Regions from separate parts of the Streptomyces sp. NBC_00316 genome, predicted to be linked through region 1. Evidence: riboswitches for the same ligand, from Rfam matches in the RefSeq annotation. Region 1 holds a riboswitch; the other holds the start of a gene.
The links. A riboswitch is a leader RNA that binds a small molecule or an ion and turns the genes downstream of it on or off. The one in region 1 is predicted to bind glycine.
Positions count from the first base shown of each region.

Region 2: linked by a shared signal. The riboswitch ahead of gcvP (aminomethyl-transferring glycine dehydrogenase) and the one ahead of gcvT (glycine cleavage system aminomethyltransferase GcvT) in region 1 are both predicted to bind glycine.

Region 1 is NZ_CP108023.1:2,989,327-3,003,750, forward strand. It holds gene OG878_RS13155 (TetR family transcriptional regulator) at 1-673, shown strand, start outside; gene OG878_RS13160 (thioesterase family protein) at 798-1,643, opposite strand; gene OG878_RS13165 (trimeric intracellular cation channel family protein) at 1,715-2,386, opposite strand; gene OG878_RS13170 (ABC transporter ATP-binding protein) at 2,405-3,754, opposite strand; gene OG878_RS13175 (ABC transporter ATP-binding protein) at 3,751-4,848, opposite strand; gene OG878_RS13180 (ABC transporter permease) at 4,857-5,858, opposite strand; gene OG878_RS13185 (ABC transporter substrate-binding protein) at 5,980-7,743, opposite strand; gene OG878_RS13190 (ABC transporter permease) at 7,849-8,841, opposite strand; gene OG878_RS13195 (hypothetical protein) at 8,920-9,102, shown strand; gene OG878_RS13200 (enhanced serine sensitivity protein SseB C-terminal domain-containing protein) at 9,233-10,009, opposite strand; gene OG878_RS13205 (enhanced serine sensitivity protein SseB) at 10,215-10,985, opposite strand; gene OG878_RS13210 (AAA family ATPase) at 11,057-11,731, opposite strand; glycine riboswitch at 11,889-11,986, shown strand; gene gcvT (glycine cleavage system aminomethyltransferase GcvT) at 12,132-13,247, shown strand; gene gcvH (glycine cleavage system protein GcvH) at 13,317-13,694, shown strand; gene glyA (serine hydroxymethyltransferase) at 13,715-14,424, shown strand, end outside.
Region 2 is NZ_CP108023.1:7,371,514-7,385,937, forward strand. It holds gene OG878_RS32790 (CDP-alcohol phosphatidyltransferase family protein) at 1-464, shown strand, start outside; gene OG878_RS32795 (mannose-1-phosphate guanyltransferase) at 578-3,073, shown strand; gene OG878_RS32800 (DUF881 domain-containing protein) at 3,171-4,091, shown strand; gene OG878_RS32805 (small basic family protein) at 4,088-4,420, shown strand; gene OG878_RS32810 (DUF881 domain-containing protein) at 4,426-5,214, shown strand; gene OG878_RS32815 (FHA domain-containing protein) at 5,405-6,178, shown strand; gene ftsR (transcriptional regulator FtsR) at 6,196-6,939, shown strand; gene OG878_RS32825 (bifunctional nuclease family protein) at 6,993-7,466, shown strand; gene OG878_RS32830 (MerR family transcriptional regulator) at 7,635-8,249, shown strand; gene OG878_RS32835 (DNA polymerase IV) at 8,306-9,766, shown strand; gene OG878_RS32840 (PRC-barrel domain-containing protein) at 9,691-10,059, opposite strand; glycine riboswitch at 10,171-10,268, shown strand; gene gcvP (aminomethyl-transferring glycine dehydrogenase) at 10,463-13,348, shown strand; gene OG878_RS32850 (DUF5999 family protein) at 13,433-13,639, opposite strand; gene OG878_RS32855 (hypothetical protein) at 13,959-14,424, opposite strand, start outside.

The DNA.
Region 1 (14,424 bases):
CACCGTCGGCATCCGCCAGACCCAGAAGCTGAAAACGCGTCAGGCGCTCCTGGACGCCGCGCTCCGACTGCTGGAGCACCAGAGCCTGAGCAGCCTGGGACTGCGCGAGGTGACGCGGGCGGTGGGCGTCGCACCCACCGCCTTCTACCGGCACTTCGACGACACCGCCGCGCTCGGTGTGGCACTCGTCGAGGAGGCGCTCGGCAGCCTGCACGGGATGATCGGCGACATCCTCGCCGAGACGGGCGACAGTGAGATCCGGCGGGACCGCAGCATCGATCTGATCATCCGTCACGTACGGGAGCAGCCGGCCCACTTCCGCTTCATCGCCCGCGAACAGCACGGCGGCGTCGGCCCGGTCCGCGAGGCCATAGCGGCCCAACTGCGCCGATTCGCCGAGGAGGTGGCAGGGGCGCTCGCCGCGGAGCCGGAGTCACGGGGCTGGAGCGAAGAGGATCTGCTGATGCTGGGCGGCCTCTACGTCGACCACATGGTGATCACCGCCTCGACGATGCTGGACGCAGGCCCCGCTGGTGAGGCCCGGGTCGCCGAGGTCGCGCGCCGACGACTGCGGCTCGTCACCCTCGGCAGACTCCACTGGCTGGACGCCCCCCAGGGCGCCGGTGAAGCACGACCGGCCGCCGGAGCGGACGGGCCGCCGCCGGCTCGATGACGGCCGGCCGCGCACGGCCGGCGGCATCCGCACGGAACGGGGCAGCGGCGTCACACCGCTGCCGGATGTGCGCAGTGCCCGACGTCTCCGCGTCGGGCACTGCGCACATCCGGGAAGGCCCTGCTCAGCTGCGCGGGGCGCGGGCCAGCTGGCGGGACTGGGCGACCAGCCGGTCGGCGCTGTCCCAGACGTCCGCGTCCTCCTCCAGGAAGCCGCCCGCGAGATTGCGTGTGGTGATGGAGACACGCAGCGGGCCCGGGGCCGGACGGCAGCGGATGTGGGTGGTGAGCTCGATGGTCGGCGTCCAGCCCTTGAGCCCCAGCTCGAACGAGGTCGGCGGCAGTGCGTCGACGGCGAGCAGCAGAGAGTACGGGTCGGCGTCGCGGCCGTCCGCGAGGCCGAACCAGCCGCGCATCTCACCCTTGCCGGACGGGGCGCCGATGGCCCAGCCGACGGTCGACGGGTCGAGCTTGACGCTGAGCCGCTCGGTGATCGCGGAGCTGCCGGGGATGGGTGCCGGGCCGTCGGCCGGGCCGAAGCACTGCTCGATGGGCGCCATGACCGGCGGCGTCGCCGACGTACGGATGTCGTCGGAGAGGGCGTCCAGGTCGCCGTAGGTGCCGAGGACCCTGATGCGCTCGACCTCGGTGCCGTCCTCGGCGAACTGGAAGAGCGAGGCCTGGCCGGTGGAGAGGGTCCGGCCGGTGCGGACGACCTGGGTCCGGATCACGGCGGGGCCGGGAACGGATGCAGTGAGGTAGTGCGCGGAGACCGAGAACGGGTCCGCATGTGGCAGGGCGTCGCCGAGCGCGCGGCCGAGCATCGCCAGGAGATACCCGCCATTGACGGCGTGGATGATCGTCCAGCCCGCAGAGAGTTCGGCGTCGTAGACGCCTTCTTCGCGAAGGGTGACGGCGGTGTCCCGATCGAACTCGCTGTCGCCGATGAGTGCCTGAGCTGCCTGTGCCATGCGATGCACCGTACACCGATTGTATTACTGAGCGGTAGCTTTTTCACCTCGCCGAGATGTCGCAGTGACGGTCAGGCGGTGGCGGAGCCCTCCTCGGCCGCAGCCGAGGAACGGTTATAGGCGCGGGGCGCCCGCCAGTGGTAGCGCATCGCCAGCAGCCGCAGGACGAAGGCGGTGATCACCGCGGTGCCACTGGTGAAGGCGTTGAGCGCGCCGAAGCGGATACACAGCACGACCATCGCCGCGCCGACCATCGCGGGCACGGCGTACAGGTCGCGGTCCCAGCGCAGCAGCGACGGCGTCTCATTGGCGAGCACGTCACGCAGCACACCGCCGCCGACGCCGGTGGCCAGTCCCAGGGCTGCCGATGCGGTGAGGCCGAGACCGTAGTCGTATGCCTTGACGGTGCCGGTCACGCAGAACAGCCCGAGGCCGGCCGCGTCGAAGACATTGACCGCGACCTGGATCCGCTCGACATGCGGGTGCATGAAGAAGACCAGGCCGGCGGCGATCAGCGGGGTGAGGAAGTAACCGAGATCGGTGAAGGCGGCAGGAGGCACCGCCCCGATGATCACGTCACGGAACAGCCCTCCGCCCAGCGCTGTCACCTCGGCGAGTACCGCGATGCCGAAGACATCGAAGTTCTTGCGTACGGCGAGCAGTGCGCCGGAGATCGCGAAGACAAAAATTCCGACGATGTCGAGCGCATGCTGGACGGAGGGCGTGAACAGTTCGTTGAGCACCGGGCTATTGTGCCGGCACTACTCCTTGGGGCTGTCCTCCGAGGTCCCGGAGGGCGTCGCGGCATCGTCCGGGGACGGTGCCGCGGTGTCGTCGCCGTCGGCCGTTCCGCCGGACACCGGAGCCTCGGCGGACTCCGTGACCTCGGCCACCTCGCCGGCCTCCGAAGGCTCGGTGGCCTCAGCAGGCTCCGTGACCTCGGCCGACGCGGTGTCCTCCGAAGGCTCCACGGCCTCGGCCGCCACCGCCTTCGTCACGGAAACCACCTTGACCGCCTCCCGCGCCGCGGCCGACACCGTCTCGCCCGGCACCTGGTCCGGCGCGTTCTCCGGGTGGTGGCAGGCCACCTGGTGACCGGTCTTCAACGCGATCAGCGGGGGTTCCTGCGTCTTGCAGACGTCCGTCGCCTTCCAGCACCTCGTGTGGAAGCGGCAGCCGCTCGGCGGCGAGATCGGCGACGGCACATCGCCCTTGAGCAGGATCCGCCCGCTCGCCACGCCGCGCCGCCGCGGGTCCGGCACCGGCACCGCGGACATCAGGGCCTTCGTGTACGGGTGCATGGGCGCCTCGTACAGCGACTTGCGGTCCGTGAGCTCGACGATCTTGCCCAGGTACATGACGGCGATGCGGTCCGAGACATGGCGGATGACCGAGAGGTCGTGCGCGATGATCACGTAGGTGAGCCCGAGCTCGTCCTGGAGGTCATCGAGCAGGTTGACGACCTGCGCCTGGATCGACACGTCCAGCGCCGAGACCGGCTCGTCCGCCACCACCAGCTTCGGCTTGAGCGCGAGTGCGCGGGCGATGCCGATGCGCTGGCGCTGCCCGCCGGAGAACTCGTGCGGATAGCGGTTGTAGTGCTCGGGGTTGAGGCCCACCAGCGAGAGCAGATCCTGGACCGCCTTCTTGACCCCGCCCTCGGGCGTGACGCCCTGGAGCTTGAAGGGCGCACTGACGATCGTGCCGACCGTGTGCCGCGGGTTCAGCGAGGAGTACGGGTCCTGGAAGATCATCTGCACGTCGCGGCGCATCGGCCGCATGGCCGAGACGCCCAGGTGCGTGATGTCCTTGCCCTCGAACTCGATCGTGCCACCGGTCGGTTCGAGCAGCCGGGTGATCAGCCGGCCCATCGTCGACTTGCCGCAGCCGGACTCACCCACGACACCCAGGGTCTCCCCCGGTCGCACGTCGAAGGAGATGCCGTCGACGGCCTTCACCGCAGCGACCTGGCGCTGCAGCAGCCCCTTCTTGATGGGGAAGTGCTTGACCAGGTTGTCGACCTTGAGCAGCGGCTCGGGCGAGCTCGTCGCCTGCGCTGGAATCGCTGCCGCGGCGGCGCTCTTCTCGGTCTTCTCGGTCTTCTCGCTCACAGCTTCGGCGCAATCTCTTCGGTCCAGATCCGGGTCCGGTCCTCCGGCGACATGTGGCAGGCCGCGAAGTGGTTGCCCTCGACCTGCTGCAGCTCCGGGCGCGTGGTCCGGGTGATGCCGCCCTTGGGCACATCCGCGTACGGGCAGCGCGGGTTGAAGGCGCAGCCGGACGGGATGTTGATGAGGCTGGGCGGGGAACCCTTGACCGGGACGAGCCGGTCGGTCTCCTCCTTGTCGATGCGCGGCATCGACGTGAGCAGACCCCAGGTGTACGGGTGCCTGGGCTCGTAGAAGACCTGCTCGGCGGTGCCGTGCTCGACGCAGCGGCCGCCGTACATGACCAGGATGTCGTCGGCCATCTCGGCGACGACGCCCAGGTCGTGGGTGATCATGATGACCGCGGAGCCGAACTCCTTCTGCAGATCGCGGATCAGGTCGAGGATCTGCGCCTGGACGGTCACGTCCAGCGCAGTCGTCGGCTCGTCGGCGATGAGCAGTTCGGGGTTGTTGACCAGCGACATCGCGATCATCGCGCGCTGACGCATACCGCCGGAGAACTCGTGCGGGTAGGAGTCGACACGCTTGGCGGGCTCGGGGATGCCGACCCGGTCGAGCATCTCGACCGCGCGCGCACGCGCCGCCTTCTTGGTCACGTCGTGGTGGTTGCGGTACGCCTCGACGATCTGCGCGCCCACCGTGTAGTACGGGTGCATCGCCGACAGCGGGTCCTGGAAGATCATGGACATCTGCCGGCCGCGCAGCCTGCGCACGTGGTCGTCGCCGGCGCCGATCAGCTCCTCGCCGTCCAGCCAGATCTCACCGCTGATGTCGGGGCGGCTGCGTGCCTGCCCGGAGCGGTGCAGACCCATGATGGCCAGCGAGGTGACCGACTTGCCGGAGCCGGACTCGCCGACGATGCCGAGGGTCTTGCCCTTCTCCAGCTGGAAGGAGAGCCCGTCGACGGACTTGACGATGCCGTCGTCGGTCGGGAAGTGCACCTTCAGGTCGCGCACGGAGAGGAAGGCCTCGGGCCGTGCGCCGCCCTGCTCGGGAACACCGGCCGGACCGGCCGACTGCTCGTCCTGGGTGGGGATGTTGTCGGTCACGTCAGCCTCACACGCGGGTCGACGACCGCGTACAGCAGGTCGACAATCAAGTTGGCCATGACTACGAAGAACGCCGCGATGATGGTGACGCCCATGATGACCGGCAGGTCACCGGAGTTGATCGCGTCGACCGCGGCCTTTCCCATACCGGGCAGACTGAAGGTCGACTCGGTCAGCACCGCGCCGCCGAGCAGGGCGCCCAGGTCCAGACCGAAGACCGTGATGATCGGAGTCAGGGTGGATCGCAGCGCGTGCTTGCGGATGACCACCTGCTCCTTGAGGCCCTTGGCGCGGGCCGTACGGATGTAGTCCTCGCCCAGGATCTCCAGCATGGTGGCGCGGGTGAGCCGGGCGTAGGTGGCCGCGAAGAGGAAGGCCAGCGTGACCCAAGGGAGGATCATGCTGTTCAGCCAGGCCCCCGGATCATCCGTGAGCGGCGCGTAGTTGATCGTCTCCATCCACTCCAGGCTGTAGATGAAGACGGCCGAACACACCAGTCCGGTGAAGTAGATCGGCAGAGAGACACCTGCCAGCGCGGTGATCATCGTGGCCCGGTCGAGCACAGTGCGTCTGCGCAGTGCGGAGATCACTCCGGTGGCGACACCGCCGATCAGCCAGAGCACCGAAGCTCCCGCGGCCAGCGACAGGGTGACCGGGATGCGCTGCTTCAGGTCCGGCCACACCGGCTGCTCGTTCTTGAACGAGTAGCCGAAGCAGGGGGCCGGGCAGTGGGTGATCTGGGAGCCCTGGTCGTAGTCCCGGCCGGCCACGATGCCCTTGAGGAAGAGGCCGTACTGCGTGGTGATGGGCTTGTCGAGGCCCATCTTCGTACGGATGCCCTCGATGGCCGTCTTGTTGGTCTCACGGCCGGCATAGAGGAGTGCGGGATCGCTTCCGGTGATCTTCGGCACCATGAAGAAGATGCCGAAGGTGACCATGGAGACGATCACCAGCATGACGACGACATTGACGAGTCGTCGGAAGAGGTAGACGAGCACTGCAGTCGGCCTGGTCGGCGGGTGGCTGCCGTCCCTTGTGGGGACGACAGCCGCCCGCCTGCGGCCTTCACCTGCCCTTCGAACTAGCGCATGCGAGGTGAAGGACCCGCATGTCCAACTGCTACTTGACGACGCCCATGACCGCGAGGTCGAGACGGCCCATGGACTCGTTGTAGAAGACGTTGGTCAGCCGCGGGTTGCGGTAGACGAGCGCCTTGTCGAAGTTGATCGGGAGATAGAGGGCCTTCTCCATGATCGCCTTGTTGATCTGGGTGTAGAACGGCGCGGCGGCTTCCGGCGACGTCGCGGAGGCGGCCTGGTCGAAGAGACCGTTGACCGTCTTGTCGTTCAGCATCGTGTAGTTGTTGTTGCCGTTCTTCAGGATGAAGGAGCCGTCAACCAGCGGCTGCAGGAAGCCTGCACCCGAGTTGTAGTCGGCGCCCCAGCCCATCACGATGATGCCGTAGCCCTTCTTCTTCACGTTGTCGGGAGCACCGATCACGGAAGCAGAGTTCTTGCCGTCGTACTGGTCGATGGAGGCCTCGATACCGACGGCCTTCAGCGAAGCCTGCAGCGACTCGGCGGTGGCCACCTCGGGCTTGCGGTTGTTGCGGACCGCGATGGTGGTCTTGAAGCCGTTCGGCTTGCCACAGGCCTTCAGGGCCTCCTTGGCCTTGTCGACCTGCGGCTTGCCCTGGGTCAGGCCGAACGGGTCGTAGGACTTGTCCGAACCCGGGATGCCCGGGGGCAGCATGTTGGCGCCGAGGTCACCGCTGGTCGGGCCACCACGGGCGGTCTGCAGCGACTTCGGGTCGGCTGCGTAGATGACCGCCTTGCGGCACTCGATGTTGTCGAACGGCGCGACCGTCTGCGGGAACGCGAAGTACCGGATGTAGCCGCTGAACGGGTCGTCGGCGTTGGCCTTGTACTTGGCGTTCTGCAGGATCTTGATCTTGGCGGCCTGCTGCACACCGGTGCCGTCGACCGCGTAGTCGACGTCGCCCGAAAGCAGACGGGCGTCCATGTCGTCCGGGTTCGAGGTCACGGTGAAGGTGACCTTGTCCGGCAGACCCTTGCGGATCGGGTCGGTCTTCGGGTCCCAGTTGGTGTTCCGGACGAAGATCGTCTCCTTGCCCGGCTTGAAGGACTGGACCTTGTACGGGCCGGTGGCGACCGGGTGGTTCGTGTACTTCGCGCCGTCGTCCTTGGCCGCCGGCACCGGCGAGGAGTCGGCCATCGCCATCAGGTACGAGAAGTCCGAGTTCGGCTTCGCCAGGTTGAAGACGATCGTCTGGTCGTCCGGCGTCTGGACCGACTTCAGACCCAGCTTGTTCGGGTCCTTGTCCTTGTAGGGGCCGGGGTACTTCTGGCCCTGGTCGAGGATGTCGATCAGGTAGGTCGGGCCGCCGGAGAGGACGTCCTGCGCGAAGACGCGCTCGACGCCGTACTTGATGTCCTTCGAGGTGATCGGCGTGCCGTCCTCGAACTTGACGCCGGCCTTCAGCTTGAAGGTGTACGTCTTGCCGCCGTTGCTCAGCGTCGGCAGGGACTCCGCGAGGTCGGGGACCAGCTTGGTGCCGGCCTCACCGGGCTTCGAGTCGTACGCGAGCAGCTGGCGGATGTACATCCGCTGCATGTTCCAGACGAAGCCGTAGTAGGCACGGGCCGGGTCAAGGAAGTCGACGTCCTGAGGGGACATCAGCTTCAGCGTGCCGCCCTTCTTGTCGGACGCGTTGATGACCTTGCCCTTGGTGGCTGCGTCGTAACCGGCACCCTGCGACGAGGAGGACTTGTTGTCGCTGTCCCCTCCGCCACAAGCGGTGGCGGTCAGCGCAACCGCGGCCGCGAGGGCCGTGAGCGCAACTGCCTTCCGTGAGCGATTCACTGTCTTGCAACCTCCGTGATGTGGTGTGGCCCGTGGTACGCAGTCCGCGCCCGACGGTCAATCGAGTGCCAACCGGCTCGCGCCGGAGACCTTTTGGGGGTCGACTCAGCTGCCCTTCGGGTCGAGGGCGTCACGCAGCCCGTCGCCGAAGAGGTTGAATGCCAGAACGGTGATGAAGATCGCGAGTCCGGGGACCACCATGTATGTCGGGTCCGCCTGGTAGGTGTTGATCGCGTCGGAGAGCATCTTGCCCCACGAGGCGGTCGGCGGCTTCACACCCGCACCCAGGAAGCTGAGCGCGGCCTCGCTGAGGATGTTGGTCGGAATGATCAGCGTCGAGTAGACGAGGATCGGCGCGACCAGGTTGGGCAGCAGCTCCTTGAAGAGGATGTAGCCCCGCCCGGCGCCCAGGCTGCGTGCCGCCTCGACGTACTCCCGCTCGCGCAGGGACATCGTCTGCCCCCGGACGATACGGCCGATGTAGGGCCAGCCGAAGAAGCCGATCACCACGATCAGCACGCCCATCCTCACGCCCGTGCCGGTGAGTCCCCAGAGGGAGTCGGGCACCACGGTGACGAGGGCGATGGTGAACAGCAGCTGCGGGAAGGCGAGCAGCAGGTCCATCAGCCGGCTGATGAGTGCGTCGACCCAGCCGCCGAAGAACCCGGCCACCGAACCGAGGATGCTGCCGATGACCACGGAGACCACCGCGGCGAGGAAGGCCACCAGGAGCGAGATACGCGCTCCGTAGACGATGCGGCTGAACACATCGCGGCCGTTGGTGGGTTCGACACCCAGCAGGTAGTCCGAGTTGATCCCGCCGAAGGAGCCCTTGGGGATGCCGAGGTCCGGGTCGAGCAGATCCTCGTGGAAGTCGTTCGGCGGATGGCCGAGGAGACTCACGATCAGCGGTGCGAACACCGCGATCAGGATCAGCAGGATGACGACCACACCACCGGCGAGCGCCACTTTGTCGCGCTTCAGCCGTGTCCAGGCGATACGTCCTGGCGAACGGCCTTCGATGTCCTTGGCCGAAACATCGGCCGTGACATCGACGGTCGCAGTCTCGGCCGCGCTGTCGTGCAGTGGTGCCGTCATCGTTGTGGGGACCCCTCTCGGCTCGACCGACTGTGGCCGGCCCGTGCCCGCCGCTGTAGCGGCTTGTTCACATCACAGGTGCAAGTCGCACGATTGGTGCGGGTGGTACGGAAGAAGCAGGTGGTGCGGGTGGAGCAGATCTACCGGTCCAACCAGAAGCCGCAGGTCGCGCAGGGGACCGAACGCCTCTTGTTCCGGGGAGTCTTCAACGCGCCGCGGATCACCCGCCAGCCCTGGCGGGGAATGGATGCGCAACCGTGATGTGACCTGCCGGATCCGTTATCCGGACGTCGTGATCGCCCCAGCGGACCAAGTCGGCACTCTTCGCCCAGATCGGACAGGTGCCCCAACGGGGTTCATCCCGGCCTCAATTGACGGCCGGCCCGACGGGTCAGCCGTGGGCCGGGGGGTAGCCGTAGCCGACGGCAGGGGCGGGCGCGGCGTGGGCCTCGCGGTCGTAGAACGGGCGGGCGTTGGCGCGCAGCCACATCGCGACCGGGTCGTACTCGTCGGACATCGCGACGGTCGAGACGGGAAGCCCGTCCGGGACCGCGCCGATCGACTGCTGCATCATCGCGCGCACCGCGTCGACGGAGGACTGACTCGTGTCGTAGAGATCGAGACCGATGGCGAGATAGGGGACACCCAGCGCGGGCTGCACCCAGGCGCGGCGCAGGGAACGGACCGCGGGGGTGTGATGGGCGTTCTGCGAGAGCAGTGCGTAGAACTGCGGGATCTCGATGGCCGGTTCGGTGAGCCGGAGCGGTCCGGCGGGCATCCGGTCGAGTCCGGTGGCGATCCGCCGCAGGTCCAGCCAGGGGATGCCGACACCGCCCCCGGGGGCGTGCGGGTTGAGCCAGATGCCCCAGCGGTCGGGGAAGAGGGCGCGGGCGATGTCGACGCCGCCGACCACTTCATGGGCCCGGTTCCAGCCACTGGCCGAGAGTTCCTGGGCGGAGGTCACACAGGGGGCGTAGCCGAGCCCGTCGACCTCCATGTTCCCGTACTGGGCGTCGGGCGATCCGGCCCGGCCGTGCCAGAGCAGCATCCAGACCCGGCCCTGGGCGAGGGCCCGCAGCAGCGCCTCGTACGCGTCGTAGCGCCCGGGCGTCACCTGGCGCAGCATGTGCTCGACCTGTCCGGCCGCCGCGGTGCCTGACGCACTCACCCTGGGTCCCGCCCCTCTTCGATCCACTGTGTCGGCCCGTTGCTCCCGGGGCACGCGGGTGCACCTCGGTGGCCTGGGCCCTGGCCATCAAACCAGCTTAGGCCGCGTCCTTGACACCGACTTGACGCCACGGATTGCCGGTGTCGCACCCCGGCCGCCGGGGTGCGACGGCCGTCGGGGGACCCTGAGCGTGTTGCAGAAGGCTTTAGTGGTCCGCACGCTCGTAGAACGGCCGGATCCTGTCCCGCATCCAGTCGGCGACCGGGTCCTGCGCCACGTCGAGCAGGACCAGGTTGACCGGCCAGGGCGTCTCGACACGGCCGAGGGCGCGGCCCAGGGCGTCCATCGGGGCGTTGCGGCCGGCGCCGTCCCAGGTCGAGAACTCGACTCCTATGAAGAGGACGGGGGCGCCGCCCTCGATGCTGGCCAGCGCCCGGCGGGCGGTGCGCACGACGCCGGTCTCCTGGAATTCGCCGGCCGCGGCGGCGAGGAAGTCGACGGGCTCCTCCTGCCAGTCCGGCTCGTACAGCCGCACCCGGCCGCCGCTGGCCGGTCCGTCCAGCGAGGTGCGTCCGGTGCGGCAGAGCTCGGCGACGGCGGGCGGCGGCAGTGGCATGCCGACGGCGCCGCCCGGGTTCACCGCGATACCGAGCTGCGGGGGCAGTCCGCGGGCGAATTCACGGGCGGGCGCCACGGTGAAGGGCATATGGGCACCCACGCAGCTCAGGAACTGCTGTTCGGAGCTGAAGACGGGGACGTACGCGGCGCCCTCGATCTCCACCGTCGGCAGGTCGAGCGACGGGGCGTCGGGGCCGCCACCGTTGGGGAGCGGCACCCAGAGGTGGCTGCGGCCGAGCACCTCGACGAGCCGGCCGCCCGCCTCCGGGATGCCGAGCGAGGCCCCGAGCACCTCTTCGAGCTCGTTGGCCGGCCATCCGCCTTGCGGATGGACCTGGACCTGTGCCGGAATGTCCACTGCTTCCCCTTCTCACCCCATACCTTGCGGCAGAACAGTAACTCCGGTGCGCCCCCGCGCGCCGGAAGCCCCTACATCCGCGCGAACGTGATCCGGGTCAGCAACCCGGCAGCCTCCCGGTCCAGCAGCACCGCCGAGCAGCAGCCGCGCGGCAGGGTGCCGGCCTCGGTGTCCCGCAGCAGACGGCCGACGGCCCTGCGGTGCCGGGCGAAGGCGTAACCGGAGACTCCGCGGCCGCGCTCGCGCTGGCCCTCCCTCGCCACCTGTGCGGTGACGTCGAGCAGCACAAGGTGCAGAACACGGCCGCGGCGCCGTGCATGACGGGCGAGCCACCTCCGTACCCACGCCTGGGTCCCGCAGTCGTGGACCACCACCGAGTCACCGGAGCGCAGCGCGCGCCACAGTCCCCAGTAGTGGGCGACGCGGACGAGCGGGCGGTAGAGGGCGTACGGGAGTAAGCGGGGCATCCGCCCTGCCCACCGGTCCCGCGTGTCCTGGGAGTCGATGGCCCGTACGGCCACCGTCCGCCGGATGAGTGTCGACTTGCCGCTGCCGGGCAGCCCGGAGACCACCACCACATCGCCCGCGGCGAAGTGCAGGCCGCGCGGGCTGCGCCCGCCGCGCTCGCGCAGATCGCGCACGACGGGTGCGTGCGTGCCGAGCCGTTCCCGGACGGGTGTGCCCGCCTGCGCAGGCATCGCGCCGTGCGCGACCCCCGCGGTCGTCGCGTACCGCTGCAATGTCATCGGCCTCCCCCTGTCGGTCAAGCACACTGCTCACGAAGTGTAAAGAAAAGGCAATGCGAGACAACCGTGCCACCCGTCGTTTCCCCCATGGGGTACCGACGCTCCACTCTTCCGCAATGCGTGCGATGATGACCCGGCCAACTGCATAAAGGCCGCTTGAATCCGCGCGGGAGAGTTCCGGTGACTGTTCGTGCCGGGCGCCGAAGGAGCAAGATCCTCCCTTGAATCTCTCAGGCCCCGTACCGCGTGGATGAGGCAGATCTGAAAAGCGAGCCGCCGTGCGCGTCTCCACCCAAGGTGCAAGCCGTTACCCCTCAGGGGTCTCTCGGCGAACCTCTCAGGTTCCGATGACAGATGGGGAGGGATCGTCCTCGCCGTCATGCCCTGGGAGCCACACCTCATGAGCAACGCCCCCCGTCTCACCGCCCTCGACGCCCTGCACCGCTCGCTGGGCGCGACCATGACCGACTTCGCGGGCTGGGACATGCCGCTGCGGTACGCCAGTGAGCGCGAAGAGCACAACGCGGTGCGCACGAAGGCCGGCCTCTTCGACCTGTCGCACATGGGTGAGATCACGGTCACCGGCCCGCAGGCCGCCGAGTTCCTGAACTACGCACTGGTCGGCAACATCGCCACCGTCGCCGTCGGCCGCGCCCGGTACACGATGATCTGCGCCGAGGACGGCGGCATCCTGGACGACCTGATCGTCTACCGCCTGGGCGGGACCGAGTACATGGTCGTCGCCAACGCCGGCAACGCCCAGATCGTGCTGGACGCGCTGACCGCCCGCGCCGACGGGTTCGACACCGAGGTGCGCGACGACCGCGACGCGTACGCGCTGCTCGCCGTCCAGGGCCCCGAGTCCCCCGCCATCCTGGCCTCGGTCACCGACGCCGACCTGGACGGTCTGAAGTACTACGCGGGCCTGCCCGGCACCGTCGCCGGTGTGCCCGCGCTGATCGCCCGTACCGGCTACACCGGCGAGGACGGCTTCGAACTGTTCGTCGCTCCCGAGCACGCCGAGCAGCTCTGGCAGGCCCTCACCGCGGCAGGCGCCTCCCACGGCCTGGTCCCGTGCGGTCTGTCCTGCCGCGACACGCTGCGGCTGGAGGCCGGCATGCCGCTGTACGGGCACGAGCTGACCACCGAGCTGACGCCGTTCGACGCCGGTCTGGGCCGGGTCGTGAAGTTCGAGAAGGAGGGCGACTTCGTCGGCCGCAAGGCGCTGGAGGCCGCGGCCGAGCGCGCCGAGACCGCCCCGCCGCGCAAGCTGGTCGGTCTGATCGCCAAGGGCCGCCGGGTGCCGCGCGCCGGCTTCTCCGTCGTCGCCGAGGGCCAGGTCATCGGCGAGGTCACCTCCGGTGCCCCGTCCCCCACCCTCGGCAAGCCGATCGCCATCGCGTACGTGGACGCCGCGCACGCCGCGCCCGGCGCCGCGGGCGTCGGAGTGGACATCCGCGGCAGCCACGAGCCGTACGAGGTCGTGTCGCTGCCGTTCTACAAGCGGCAGAAGTGACGTAATCGCGTCTCACCCCCTAAGACCACTGTTCACCAGCACTCCCCCACGTACAGGAGAATTCAGACCATGAGCAACCCCCAGCAGCTGCGTTACAGCAAGGAGCACGAGTGGCTGTCGGCCGTCGAGGACGGTGTCGCCACGATCGGTATCACCGAGTTCGCCGCCAACGCGCTCGGCGACGTCGTCTACGCCCAGCTCCCCGAGGTCGGTGACACGGTCACCGAGGGCGAGACCTGCGGCGAGCTGGAGTCGACCAAGTCCGTGAGCGACCTGTACTCGCCGGTGACCGGCGAGGTCGTCGCCTCCAACCAGGACGTGGTGGACGACCCGGCGCTGGTGAACTCCGCTCCCTTCGAGGGCGGCTGGCTGTTCAAGGTACGCATCACGGAGGAGCCGAAGGACCTGCTCTCCGCTGACGAGTACACCGAGTTCTCCGGCAACTAAAGACCCCAAGGGACCACCAGATGTCGCTTCTCAACTCCTCCCTCCACGAGCTGGACCCGGACGTCGCCGCCGCCGTCGACGCCGAGCTCCACCGTCAGCAGTCCACCCTCGAGATGATCGCCTCGGAGAACTTCGCTCCGGTCGCGGTCATGGAGGCCCAGGGCTCCGTCCTCACCAACAAGTACGCCGAGGGCTACCCGGGCCGCCGCTACTACGGCGGCTGCGAGCACGTCGACGTGGTCGAGCAGATCGCCATCGACCGGATCAAGGCACTGTTCGGCGCCGAGGCCGCGAACGTCCAGCCGCACTCGGGTGCGCAGGCCAACGCCGCCGCGATGTTCGCTCTGCTGAAGCCGGGCGACACGATCATGGGTCTGAACCTGGCCCACGGCGGTCACCTGACCCACGGCATGAAGATCAACTTCTCCGGCAAGCTCTACAACGTGGTCCCGTACCACGTGGATGAGACCGGTGTCGTGGACATGGCCGAGGTCGAGCGTCTCGCCAAGGAGTCCAAGCCGAAGCTGATCGTCGCCGGCTGGTCGGCGTACCCCCGCCAGCTGGACTTCGCCGCCTTCCGCCGCATCGCGGACGAGGTCGGCGCGTACCTGATGGTCGACATGGCGCACTTCGCCGGCCTGGTGGCCGCGGGACTGCACCCCAACCCGGTGCCGCACGCCCACGTCGTCACCACCACCACGCACAAGACCCTCGGCGGTCCGCGCGGTGG
Region 2 (14,424 bases), 4.4 Mb from region 1:
CCCTGCTGGTCCTGATGCTCAGCGGGATCAGCGACTACCTCGACGGCAAGCTCGCCCGACGGTGGAACCAGATCAGTAGTCTCGGGCGACTCCTGGACCCGGCTGCCGACCGCCTGTACATCCTTTCGACCCTCGTCGGACTGACCTGGCGGGAGATCCTTCCGCTCTGGCTCACTGCGGCCCTCCTCGCCCGTGAGCTGATGCTTCTCGTCATGGTGGGAATCCTCCGGCGCCACGGCTATCCGCCGCCCCAGGTGAACTTCCTCGGGAAGGCCGCTACGTTCAACCTGATGTATGCCTTCCCCTTGTTGCTGCTCAGTGACGCAAGTGGTTTGCTTGGCTCGCTGGCCGCTATTTTCGGATGGGCGTTCGCGGGGTGGGGTACAACGCTCTATTGGTGGGCAGGGATCCTCTACGTGGTTCAGGTCCGCCGGCTCGTCAAGGCGGATGTAGCAGCCGATTGAGCTCGTTGATGCGGTACCGCGCAGTGTGGCCGGTCCGCGGTTGATCTCTCAGATGTTGCCCCGACGGGCGAAGTCGGCCAAACCGTCGTCTCTGCAAGGAGGACGTTTCCGACATGAAGGCCGTCGTGATGGCTGGTGGCGAAGGCACTCGTCTTCGCCCCATGACCTCGAGCATGCCCAAGCCGCTCCTGCCCGTGGCCAATCGGCCGATCATGGAGCATGTGCTACGGCTGCTCAAGCGGCATGGGCTCAATGAGACCGTCGTAACCGTCCAGTTTCTCGCCTCTCTCGTCAAGAATTACTTCGGAGACGGCGAAGAGCTCGGGATGGAGCTCACCTATGCCAACGAGGAGAAGCCTCTCGGCACCGCGGGGAGCGTGAAGAACGCCGAAGAGGCGCTGAAGGACGACACCTTCCTCGTCATTTCCGGCGATGCTCTGACCGACTTCGACCTGACCGACCTCATCGCCTTCCACAAGGAAAAGGGCGGTCTCGTCACGGTGTGCCTGACACGGGTTCCGAATCCGCTGGAATTCGGAATCACGATTGTGGACGAGGGCGGCCAGGTCGAGCGGTTCCTGGAGAAGCCGACCTGGGGTCAGGTCTTCTCGGACACCGTCAACACAGGCATCTACGTGATGGAGCCCGAGGTCTTCGACTATGTCGAGGCCGACGTCTCGGTGGACTGGTCCGGCGACGTCTTCCCGCAGCTCATGAAGGAAGGCAAGCCGATCTACGGCTATGTCGCCGAGGGCTACTGGGAGGACGTGGGCACCCACGAGAGCTATGTGAAGGCACAGGCCGACGTCCTTGAGCGCAAGGTCGACGTCGAGATCGACGGCTTCGAGATCTCACCCGGTGTATGGGTCGCCGAAGGTGCCGAAGTACATCCCGACGCGGTACTGCGCGGGCCCGTGTACATCGGGGACTACGCAAAGATCGAAGCCGGCGTCGAGTTGCGCGAGCACACCGTCATCGGCTCGAACGTCGTCGTCAAGACGGGTGCGTTCCTGCACCGGGCCGTAATTCACGACAATGTCTACATCGGCCAGCAATCCAATCTGCGCGGATGCGTGATCGGCAAGAACACCGACATCATGCGGGCGGCCCGCATCGAGGACGGCGCGGTCATCGGCGACGAGTGTCTGGTCGGTGAGGAATCGATCATTCAGGGCAATGTACGGGTCTACCCGTTCAAGACCATCGAGGCAGGCGCCTTCGTCAACACCTCGGTGATCTGGGAGTCGCGCGGGCAGGCGCATCTGTTCGGCGCCCGCGGCGTCTCGGGAATCCTGAACGTGGAGATCACCCCTGAACTCGCCGTGAGGCTGGCCGGTGCGTACGCCACCACCCTCAAGAAGGGGTCGACCGTCACCACCGCGCGTGACCACTCCCGAGGCGCCCGCGCGCTGAAGCGAGCCGTCATCTCGGCGCTGCAGGCCAGCGCCATCGATGTGCGGGACCTGGAGAACGTACCGCTGCCGGTCGCGCGTCAGCAGACCGCCCGGGGGAGCGCCGGCGGAATCATGATCCGCACCTCCCCCGGAGTGCCGGACTCGGTGGACATCATGTTCTTCGACGAGCGGGGAGCGGACCTGTCGCAGGCGCGTCAGCGCAAGCTGGACCGGGTCTACGCACGTCAGGAGTACCGGCGGGCGTTCCCCGGGGAGATCGGCGATCTGCACTTCCCGTCGAGCGTCTTCGACTCCTACACGGGGTCGCTGCTGCGCAACGTGGACACCTCCGGTATCGCCGCCGCAGGGCTCAAGGTCGTCGTCGACGCGTCCAACGGCAGTGCCGGGCTCGTCCTGCCCAGCCTGCTCGGGCGGCTCGGCGTGGACGCGCTGACCATCAATCCGGGGCTCGACGAATCGCGTCCCACCGAGTCCGCCGACGCCCGGCGCTCCGGGCTGGTGCGGCTCGGGGAGATCGTGTCCTCGGCGCGGGCCGCGTTCGGCGTGCGCTTCGACCCGGTCGGTGAGCGGCTCTCCCTGGTCGACGAGCGAGGCCGGATCGTGGAGGACGACCGGGCTCTGCTGGTCATGCTCGATCTGGTGGCCGCCGAGCGGCGCAGTGGGCGGGTGGCGCTGCCGGTGACGACGACGCGCGTTGCCGAGCAGGTGGCTGCGTACCACGGCACACAGGTGGAATGGACGACGACGTCGCCCGACGATCTGACACGGGTGGGACGTCAGGAAGGCACCATCTTCGGCGGCGACGGGCGCGGTGGCTTCATCGTTCCCGAATTCAGCAGTGTCTTCGACGGTTCGGCCGCTTTCGTGCGGCTCATCGGGCTCGTCGCCCGGACGCAGCTCACGCTCAGCCAGATCGACGCCCGCATTCCCCGCGCGCACGTCCTCCACCGTGATCTGGCCACGCCGTGGGCGGTCAAGGGGCTGGTCATGAGGCGCGTGGTGGAGGCCGCAGGAGATCGCGATGTCGACACCACCGACGGTGTACGGGTCGTCGAGGCGGACGGGCGCTGGGTGATGGTGCTGCCGGACCCGGCGGAGGCCGTCACCCATCTGTGGGCGGAAGGTCCCGACGACGCCTCGGCGCAGGCGCTTCTCGACGAGTGGGCGGAGGTCGTGGAGAGCGCCGGTCACTGACGTTCCCCGGGTGCGCCGGGAGGTGCGGTACCGCGCCTCCCGGCGCTTGGGTGGGGCCATTCGGCGGTAGCAGGTGCAACGTGCGACGATGTGCGGCATGTCGCAGCAGCCCCCCGATCGGAGTATTGCTTCAGCATCCGCGCGCCCCGACGCGTCCATGTCGCTGCTGACCAATGTGATGCACCACAGCCTGGACGAGGGGTACGCCGAGGCCACCGCGCGCCGCAGGGCCGACGGGAGCGCGGGGATGCCGCGCACGGTGAAAGCGAAACTGGGCCTCGCGGCGGGTCTTGTGCTGGCTGCGCTCGTCGTCACCCTAGGCGCCGCGGAGGCACGTGTCTCGGCGCCCGTCCTCGCCAAGGAACGCGAAGAGCTCATCGACCGTATCGATGGCGAGACATCGGCGGCCGACACCCTCGAGTCACAGGTCGACCGGCTCCGGGACGATGTGAGCGAGCGTCAGCGTAAAGCGTTGGAAAAGCATGGCGGGGACCAGGGCGAGCTGGTGGCGCTGCTCTCCGGGGCGACGGCCGTGCAGGGGCCGGGTGTGAAGCTCGTCATCGATGACGCGAGGGAGTCCGATCAGGGCGGTGGCGGGCCGCGGGAGACCACCGGCTTCGCCGATACGGGGCGGGTGCGCGACCGCGACCTGCAACGGGTCGTCAACGGCCTCTGGCAGTCCGGGGCGGAAGCCATCGCCATCAACGGGCAGCGGCTGACCGCCCTGTCGGCGATCCGTGCCGCCGGCGACGCCATACTGGTCGACAACAGACCGCTCGTGCCGCCGTACACGGTGCTTGCGGTGGGGAACGGGAAGCGGCTCAGTACCGCGTTTCAAGGCAGTGCCGACGGCCTGTATCTGCAGGCGCTGAAGGACACGTTCTCGATCCGGACCAGCATCTCGGTCCAGGATCAGGTGCGCCTTCCGGCTGCGCCGAGCCTGATCGTACGAACAGCAGAGCCGAAGGCCGCAGACACCGGCGGTGGTGCGGCAGACACAGGGAAGGGCACATCGTGATCGCCGTACTGGGCCTCGTCGTGGGAGTCGTGGTGGGACTGTTGGTCCGGCCCGAGGTGCCGGCGGTGGTCGAGCCCTATCTTCCGATCGCTGTCGTGGCTGCGCTCGACGCGGTCTTCGGCGGTCTGCGGGCCATGCTCGACGGCATCTTCGTGGACAAGGTGTTCGTGGTGTCGTTCCTGTCGAACGTCGTCGTGGCCGCACTCATCGTGTTCCTGGGCGACAAGCTGGGCGTCGGCGCGCAGCTCTCCACGGGTGTGGTGGTCGTGCTCGGCATCCGGATCTTCTCCAACGCCGCGGCGATCCGCCGGCACGTCTTCCGGGCCTGAAGCCGATGAGCGACGAAGAACTCCCCCGTGACGAGGAGCGCGCCGGCGAGCAGCGGGCCGATGCCCCCAAGGAGCTCACCGGGCGCCAGCGGCTGATCGCCGGAGTCTGGCCGCCCCGGGTGACCCGGGCTCAACTCATCGTGGCGCTGCTGCTGTTCGTGCTCGGCCTGGGGCTGGCGATCCAGGTGCGGTCGAACAGCGACAACAGCGCACTGCGCGGCGCGCGCCAGGAGGATCTGGTCCGCATCCTCGATGAACTCGACGACCGTACGCAGCGTCTTGAGGATGAGAAGCAGCGTCTGGACGATCAGCGCACGGAGCTCGAGAACAGCTCGGACCAGGCCGAGGAGGCCCGTAAGCAGACGGTGGAGAAGGAGAGGCAGCTCGGCATTCTCGCCGGGACCGTGGCGGCACACGGGCCCGGGATCACGCTGACGATCAACGACCCGGGCGACGGGGTGGAGGCGGACATGCTGCTCGACGCCCTCCAGGAGCTGCGTGCGGCGGGCGCGGAGGCGATCGAGGTCAACGGCGTGAGGGTGGTCGCCAACACGTACTTCTCCGGTGATGGCGGCCACATCAAGGTCGACGACCGGTCCATCTCCGCACCGTACGTCTTCAAGGTCATCGGCAAGCCGCAGGATCTGGAGCCGGCGCTGAACATTCCCGGCGGCGTCGTGCAGACACTGGAGAAGGAGCAGGCCACTGTGCATGTGGCACAGGCGGACGACATCGTCGTGAACGCCTTGCGACCGGCGAAGCGGCCTGACTACGCTCGGTCGTCACCCCAGTGAGGCCGCCGGGTACGGGGGTCGGAGGACACAGGTACGAGGTTGCGGGGGGTCGCCGCATCGTATTGGTGAGGCGTGGTGGAAACTGTCGAGTGACTGGGGACGTTGTGAAGATGTCCGGGTCGGCAGGTGTGTTCATTCAGGGTTCGTCCTGCCCCACGGGCGGGTCTATTTCGGTCAAGGGGAATCGCCCGTGAAGTTGTTTGCGAAGTTGTTCGGCAAGAGCGCCCGCGACGAGGCTGCGCGCCATCGCGCACCGCGCCATGGCCAGGCCGATGAGCAGGGCACGGAGCGCCCGCTCTTCCGCGATGAGGTGGCGGGTGCGGGTGGTGACATTCCGGGTGGTTCCGGCGCGTCGTCTGTTGACCCTGCCGGTGCGGGCCGCATAGGTTTCGGAGATCCATCAACCTCGAGTGCGGGTGGAGGGTTTGCGTCCATGCCGGTCTGTACGAGGTGCGGCCATCGCAACGCCGAGGCCAGTCGTTTCTGCTCCAACTGCGGTGCGCCGCTGAGGGGTGGGGCTCCGTCCGAGCGTCCCTCTGAGACGACCTCCACCATCTCCATCTCCGGACTCGAGGCGTACGAGGCGGAGGCGACGGGGCAGACGTCCGTGCCGTCCCTCTCTCCCGAGGCCCAGGCCGCGGTCGACGCCCTGCCGCTCGGCTCGGCGCTGCTGGTGGTGCGCCGCGGCCCCAACTCCGGCAGCCGCTTCCTGCTGGACAGCGAGCTGACCACGGCCGGCCGCCATCCGCAGAGCGACATCTTCCTCGACGACGTGACGGTCTCGCGCCGGCACGTGGAGTTCCGCCGGAACGCCGACGGCAGCTTCACGGTCGGGGACGTCGGCAGCCTCAACGGCACCTACGTCAATCGTGAGCGCATCGACTCCGTCACGCTGTCCAACGGCGACGAAGTGCAGATCGGGAAGTACCGGCTGGTCTTCTACGCAAGCCAGCGAGGCATCTGACCCGTCAGGGAAGGTCCATGCTGAGAACACCGACGGGCGGTGCCGGTCACGGCACCGCCACCGCCGACGACCGTGCGCTGAGCATCGGCGCGGTGCTCCTGCAGCTGCGGGACGAGTTTCCCGAAGTCACCATCTCCAAGATTCGCTTCCTGGAGGCGGAGGGGCTCGTCGAGCCGCAGCGGACGCCTTCCGGATACCGGAAGTTCCGGCCCGACGATGTGGAGCGGCTGGCCCAGGTGCTGCGGATGCAGCGGGACCACTACCTCCCGCTGAAGGTCATCCGTGAGCACCTGGACGCTCTCGCCCGCGGCGAGCAGATCTCCCTGCCGTCCCCGGGCGGGCAGCGGGACCTCCCCGACGGTTCCTGGGATGCCGAGCCGGGACGCGCCACTGCTGCGCGGATCGGCCGTGCCGAGCTGCTGGCGGCCGCCGAGGTCACCGAGAGTGACCTCGAGGAGTGGGAGTCGTATGGCCTCGTCGCTCCGACGGCGGACGGCGGATACGACGCCGAGACCGTGACCGTGGCCAAACTTGTGGCGGATCTGGGGCGATTCGGTCTGGAACCGCGTCATCTGCGGGCCATGAGAGGGGCCGCGGAGCGTGAGGCCGGGCTGATCGAACAGGTGGTGGCGCCTCTGCGCCGACACCGGAATCCGCAGACCAGAGCACATGCGGAGGCCACGGCGAAGGAGCTTGCGGAGCTCTCCGTACGGCTTCATTCGGCGCTTGTGCAGACGGCTCTGCGGATCAGACTCCACTGATCACGGAGGAGCCCGACTACCCAAACCTGCCGAGCACGTCCTAGGGTTGCTGTGTGAACGAGCTCGACGTTGTGGGTGTCCGGGTGGAAATGCCCTCCAACCAACCGATCGTGCTCCTGCGTGAAGTGGGAGGCGACCGGTACCTCCCCATTTGGATCGGTCCTGGCGAGGCGACCGCGATCGCCTTCGCGCAGCAGGGCATGGCTCCGGCCAGGCCGCTGACCCATGATCTCTTCAAGGATGTGCTCGAGGCCCTCGGCCAGGAGCTCACCGAGGTCCGCATCACGGACCTCCGCGAAGGGGTCTTCTACGCGGAGCTGGTCTTCGCCGGCGGGGTCGAGGTGAGCGCGCGTCCGTCGGACGCCATAGCGCTCGCGCTGCGCACCGGCACGCCGATCTACGGCAGTGACGGGGTGCTCGACGACGCCGGTATCGCCATCCCGGACGAGCAGGAGGATGAGGTCGAGAAGTTCCGGGAGTTCCTCGACCAGATCTCGCCGGAGGACTTCGGTACCAACAGTCAGTGACCGTCCTGCGGGGTAGCCGTCAGCGCATCCGACAAGCCTTTCCCGGGAAGGAGACACGGGAAACCACTCTCAGGGTGATTATCACTCGGCGTGCCGAGTGTGGCGATCGTTGACGCACCCCGGGTGACTGCCTACCTTCGAGATGGCAGGTCAAGGACGGAGGTCGGCGTGAGAAGCAGCGGCGACGGTACGGCAGCAGGTGGGCCGTATCGGCAGCACGGAAGTACAGCCGGCCACACCATCAGGCAACCGGTTCAGCCGGCGGCCCTGGTAGGCGACGGGGCGGCGGCCGACGACATCGGCTACCGCGGGCCGACGGCGTGCGCGGCAGCAGGGATCACTTATCGGCAGCTCGACTACTGGGCGCGCACGGGGCTCGTGGAGCCGAGCGTGCGCCCGGCCTACGGCTCGGGCACACAGCGCCTCTACAGCTTCAGGGACGTCGTCCTGCTGAAGATCGTGAAGCGCTTCCTCGACACGGGCGTCGCCCTGCAGAACATCCGCACCACGGTCCAGCATCTGCGGGCCCGGGGATTCAGGGATCTTGAGCGGATGACGCTCATGAGTGACGGTGCGACCGTCTACGAATGCTCCTCGCCCGACGAGGTCGTGGATCTGCTCCAGGGGGGCCAGGGGGTCTTCGGTATCGCGGTCGGGGTGGTCTGGCACGATGTCGACGCCGCACTGTCGCAGCTGCACGGCGAGCGGGTCGACACCGGCGAGACGCTGATCGGCAACAATCCCACCGACGAACTCGCACGGCGGCGCAACCGCGCCGTCTGACGGGGGCGGATCCGGAGCGCGGCGATTGTCAGTGGTGTAGGGCAGCATCGATTGATGTGAGAGCCGCGCCCACCATCCTGCATCTCGACATGGATGCCTTCTACGCCTCTGCGGAGCAGGCGGCGAAGCCGAGTCTGCGCGGCAAGCCCGTGGTGGTGGGCGGGCTGGGGCCGCGCGGGGTCGTCGCCACCGCGTCGTACGAGGCGAGGCGCTTCGGGGTGCACTCGGCGATGCCGACAGCCCAGGCCAGGCGGCTGGCGCCCCATGCCGCCTATCTGGTGCCTCACTTCACCCTGTACCGGACGGTCAGCGACCAGGTGATGCACCTGCTCGGGCAGCTCTCGCCCCTGGTGGAGCCGCTCAGCCTGGACGAGGCCTTCGTCGACCTGGAGGCCGGCGGGGTGGCGGACGACACCGCGTCCGCGCAGGCCATCGGTGAGCAGTTGCGCGAAGCGATCAGAGCGGTCACCGGACTCACCGGCTCGGTGGGCCTCGCGGGCTCCAAGATGCTGGCGAAAATCGCCTCCGAGGAGGCGAAGCCGAACGGGCTGCTGCTGATCGAGCCGGGCACCGAGCGCGAACTGCTCGCGCCGATGTCGGTACGGATCCTGCCCGGTGTCGGACCGGCCACCGGGGACCATCTGCGGCGCGCTGGGATGACCACGGTCAATGACCTGGCCGTGGCGGGCGAGGCGGAGCTCGTGAGACTGCTCGGGAAGGCCCACGGCGTCGCCCTGCACCGGATGGCCCTCGGGTACGACAACCGGCCCGTCGTCGCGGAGCGCGACGCGAAGTCGGTCTCGGTCGAGGACACCTTCGACGTGGACCTGCACGACCGGGTCCGGGTCAGGACGGAGGTCGAGCGCCTGGCCGACCGGTGTGTACAGCGGCTGCGGGGAGCGGAGCGGTCGGGACGGACCGTGGTGCTGAAGGTCCGCAGGTACGACTTCTCGACGCTCACGCGGTCCGAGACGCTGCGGGGCCCCACGGACGACCCCGCGGTGGTCAGAGAGGCCGCTGCGCGGCTTCTGGAGGCCGTGGACACGACCGGAGGCGTACGGCTCCTCGGGGTGGGTGTCACGGGGCTCGCCGACTACACCCAGGAAGATCTCTTCGCGCAGGCGGCCGGTGAGCGTGCCGCGCCCGAGGACCCGGCCCGCGAGGACCCGGGCGCGGGCGCGGCCGACCGCGGGGAGGCCCCGGCGGACGGTGCACAGGAGCAGGTGACCGCCGAGCAGCTCGCGGCCCGGCGGTGGCCCGCCGGGCACGACGTACGCCATGACACCTTCGGCCACGGGTGGGTACAGGGCAGCGGAGTGGGCCGGGTGACGGTGCGGTTCGAAGAACCCGAGTCGCCGCCCGGCCGGGTGCGCACGTTCCGTGTCGACGATCCGGAGCTGCAGCCCGCCGACCCGCTGCCGCTGGTGCGCGACCCCGTGGACTACTCGTCCTGGCCGGCCAGCCTGCCGAAGTCGCGGTCCGGCGCCGGCTCCTCGGGCGGCGAGTCCAGACCGTAGTGCCGGTAGAGCTGCAGCTCCTGCTCCGGTGAGAGATGGCGGCCGACTCCGAAGTCGGGCGCGTCCTTGATCAGGGCACGGTCGAAGGGGATGCGCAGCGAGTTCTCGACGAATTCGCTCGGCTCCAGCGGGACGAAGGCATCCCTGCTGAACAGCCCGGTGCGCACGGCGGCCCACTCGGGTACACCGGTCGCATCGTCGAGATACACCTCGTCGACGGTGCCGATCTTGGTGCCTGCGCGGTCGAACGCCTTGCGGCCGATCAGGCTGCGCGGATCGATGTCGGTCTGCACGGTCCCTCCTTGGTCGCGGCTACTCCACAGCCACTACGAAAGTGCAGATCCGGGGTATCGGCCACTCGAGAACTCGAACACGAACCCCGCTGGTAGGCTGGCTATGGCTGATGACCCCGTGCGGGAGAGTCCACCGGAGCACATCCGGCAGGCGCCGAAGGAGCAAATCCTCCCCGGAATCTCTCAGGCCCCCGTACCGCATGGACGAGGTCACTCTGGAAAGCAGGGCGGGTTTCGTGGCGGCAGATGCCGGGACGGTTCCCTTCCTCACCGACGGTGAAAGCCGGTACGCCACTGGGCGGGCCGGTGAAGCTCTCAGGTTGAGATGACAGAGGGGGAGGCCGTCAGGGCACCCGCGCCGCGGTGCCCCTCGCAGGTCGTGACAGACCAGGAGGCCTCCACCATGACCCCCCGTCGCACTCCGCTCTCCCAGCTGGAGCAGGGCATCCCCTTCGAAGAGCGCCACATCGGACCCGATGCCGAGGCGCAGGCGAAGATGCTCGCCCAGGTCGGTTACGGCTCGCTCGACGACCTGACCGCGGCCGCAGTGCCGGATGTCATCAAGAGCGCCGAGGCGCTGCAGCTGCCGGCGGCCCGCACCGAGGCCGAGGTCCTGGCCGAGCTGCGCTCCCTCGCGGACCGCAACCAGGTCCTCGCCCCGATGATCGGACTCGGCTACTACGGCACGTTCACCCCGCCGGTGATCCTGCGCAACGTCATGGAGAACCCCGCCTGGTACACGGCCTACACGCCGTACCAGCCGGAGATCTCGCAGGGCCGCCTCGAGGCCCTCCTCAACTTCCAGACGATGGTTGCCGAGCTCACCGGGCTGCCCACCTCCGGTGCCTCGCTGCTCGACGAGGGCACCGCGGCCGCGGAGGCCATGGCGCTCGCGCGGCGTGTCGGCAAGGTCAGGAACGGCGTCTTCCTGATCGACGCCGACGCCCTGCCGCAGACCGTCGCCGTGATCCGGACCCGCGCCGAGCCGACCGGTGTCGAGGTCGTCGTCGCCGACCTCACCGAGGGCATCCCCGCGGAGATCGCCGAGCGCGGTGTCTTCGGCGTGCTGCTGCAGTACCCGGGAGCCTCCGGTGCGGTCCGGGAGATCAAGCCCGTCATCGACCAGGCGCACGAGCTCGGCGCGATCGTCACCGTCGCCGCCGACCTGCTGGCCCTGACCCTGCTCACCTCGCCCGGCGACCTCGGCGCGGACATCGCCGTCGGCACCACGCAGCGCTTCGGTGTGCCGATGGGCTTCGGCGGCCCGCACGCGGGCTTCATGGCCGTACGCGAGAAGTTCGCCCGCAGCCTGCCCGGCCGCCTGGTCGGTGTCTCCGTCGACGCGGACGGCAACAAGGCGTACCGGCTGGCCCTGCAGACCCGCGAGCAGCACATCCGCCGTGAGAAGGCCACCAGCAACATCTGTACCGCTCAGGTGCTGCTCGCCGTCATGGCCGGGATGTACGCCGTCTACCACGGCCCCGACGGGCTGCGGACGATCGCCCGGCGCACGCACCGCTACGCCACGATCCTCGCCGAGGGTCTGCGGGCCGCCGGCGTCGACGTCGAAACGGGCGTCCACTTCGACACGCTCACCGTGCGGGTCCCCGGCAGGGCGGCCGAGGTGGTCGCCGGCGCCCGCGAGCGCGGGGTCAACCTGCGGCTCGTCGACGCCGACGTCGTCTCCCTCGCGTGCGACGAGACCACCACGCGTTCGCAGATCGAGGCCGTCTGGGCCGCCTTCGGCACCGACGGTGACATCGAGGCGCTGGACGCCTCGGCCGCCGACGTGCTGCCCGAGGCCCTGCTGCGCACCGACAACTTCCTCACCCACCCGGTCTTCCACCAGCACCGCTCCGAGACCGCGATGCTGCGCTACCTGCGCAAGCTCGCCGACCGCGACTACGCGCTGGACCGCGGCATGATCCCGCTGGGCTCCTGCACCATGAAGCTGAACGCGACCACGGAGATGGAGTCGATCACCTGGCCCGAGTTCGGTGCGCTGCACCCGTTCGCGCCGGCCGAGCAGGCACAGGGTTTCCTGACGCTCATCCGTGAGCTGGAGGAGCGTCTCGCCGAGGTCACCGGCTACGACGCGGTCTCCATTCAGCCGAACGCCGGCTCGCAGGGCGAGTTCGCCGGCCTGCTGGCCGTGCGCGCCTACCACCGGGCCAACGGTGACGAGCAGCGGACCGTCTGCCTCATCCCGTCCTCCGCGCACGGCACCAACGCCGCGAGCGCGGTGATGGCCGGCATGAAGGTCGTCGTGGTGAAGACCGCCGACGACGGCGAGGTCGACGTCGAGGACCTCCGCGCCAAGATCCAGCAGCACCGCGACGAGCTGGCCGTGCTCATGATCACGTACCCGTCGACGCACGGTGTGTTCGAGGAGCACGTCGCCGACATCTGCGCCGAGGTGCACGACGCCGGCGGTCAGGTGTACGTCGACGGTGCCAACCTCAACGCGCTGGTCGGTCTCGCCAAGCCGGGCCGGTTCGGCGGCGACGTCTCGCACCTGAACCTGCACAAGACCTTCTGCATCCCGCACGGCGGCGGTGGCCCGGGTGTCGGCCCGGTCGGCGTGCGCGCGCACCTCGCGCCCTACCTTCCGAACCACCCGCTGCAGTCCGCCGCCGGCCCCGAGACCGGTGTCGGACCGATCTCGGCCGCTCCGTGGGGCTCGGCCGGCATTCTGCCGATCTCGTGGGCGTACGTACGCCTGATGGGCGGGGAGGGTCTGAAGCGTGCGACGCAGGTCGCCGTACTCGCCGCCAACTACATCGCCAAGCGTCTGGAACCGCACTACCCGATCCTGTACACCGGCCCGGCCGGTCTGGTGGCGCACGAGTGCATCGTGGATCTGCGGCCGATCTCCAAGGAGACCGGTGTCAGCGTCGACGACATCGCCAAGCGTCTGGTCGACTACGGCTTCCACGCGCCGACCATGTCCTTCCCGGTGGCCGGCACGCTGATGATCGAGCCGACCGAGAGCGAGGACCTCGCCGAGCTCGACCGGTTCTGCGACACGATGATCGCCATTCGTGAGGAGATCGAGAAGGTCGCCTCCGGCGAGTGGAGTGCGGACGACAACCCGCTGGGCAACGCCCCGCACACGGCCGCCATGGTCGGCGGTGAGTGGAACCACGGCTACAGCCGCGAGGAGGCTGTCTTCCCGGCCGGCGTCTCGGCCGCCGACAAGTACTGGCCGCCGGTGCGCCGGATCGACGGTGCGTTCGGTGACCGCAACCTCGTCTGCTCCTGCCCGCCGCTGGACGAGTACGACAACTGAACCACCCCTGGGGTGTGACGCGGACATGCGTCGGGGCCGGTGCGGAGATCTTCTCCGGGCCGGCCCCTGTTCGTACGGGCCGCGTCAGGCGGCCTTCATCACCCGGCCGGCGTCCAGCGGACGGTGCGGGGCGATGATCTGTCCGTCCGGGAGCAGCTCACCGGTGTCCTCGAAGAGCAGGACGCCGTTGCACAGCAGACTCCAGCCCTGTTCCGGGTGGTGCGCCATGAGGCGGGCGGCTTCCCGGTCGGCTGAGTCTGCGGACGGGCAGGGTGGCTGGTGCTGGCACATGGATGGGTTCTTTCGCTGCGTTGTAGTGAGTGTCCTGCGGCTTGACGATGTGTTCATGGCCGCCCCCCGTATCAATCGGTCCGGTCCCAGTGTTGCCCCACGGGCGTCAATCCGCAGGGATTTCGCAGCAGCGCTTGTCCTACTCTCATGACGCGTCACCCGGCCGGACGGTTCAACACAACTGCACTGTCCCTTCGGGTGGTTCGGAGTGGCCGGACCGGACTAGTCCGGATGGCCCCGAGTGCCCCTGCGCCGTACTGTGCCCCACCACCGGAAACGGTGGCGGGGCACAGTACGGCGAGCCGGAGGCGGGCTGTGGTCAGGCCGGTGAACCGAGCAGAGGGCCGGAGCGGCCCGGGGTGATGCGCAGGGTCATCACGGGGAGCAGATCGGCGACCCGGTGCGGACGGTGTGCAGCGATGCCCGGTGGTGCGGGGGCCAGCGGCACCAGAAGATCGGTGGGGGCGAGGGCGCCGGCCGACGCGTCGGCCTCGATGTCCTCGTGCAGCCACAGCGTCAGCATGTAGAGCTCAGGGATGGACAGCAGACGCGGCTGGTAGTGCGGCGTCAACGTCTCCGCCTGGCGCAGGGCGAGTTCGGTCGAGGCGATGTACGGGCCCTCGAAGAAGTGCGAGAAGGTCCAGCCGTCCGGGGTGAGCATGGTGTCGGCCGCCGCGACGGCCCGCTCCGAGCTGCGGATCAGGAAGCGCCACCCGGCCAGGCTCGTGCGCGGTGCGACCCCGCTCGGGCCGATCCGGTCCAGCACATGGACGGGGAGCGGGAGT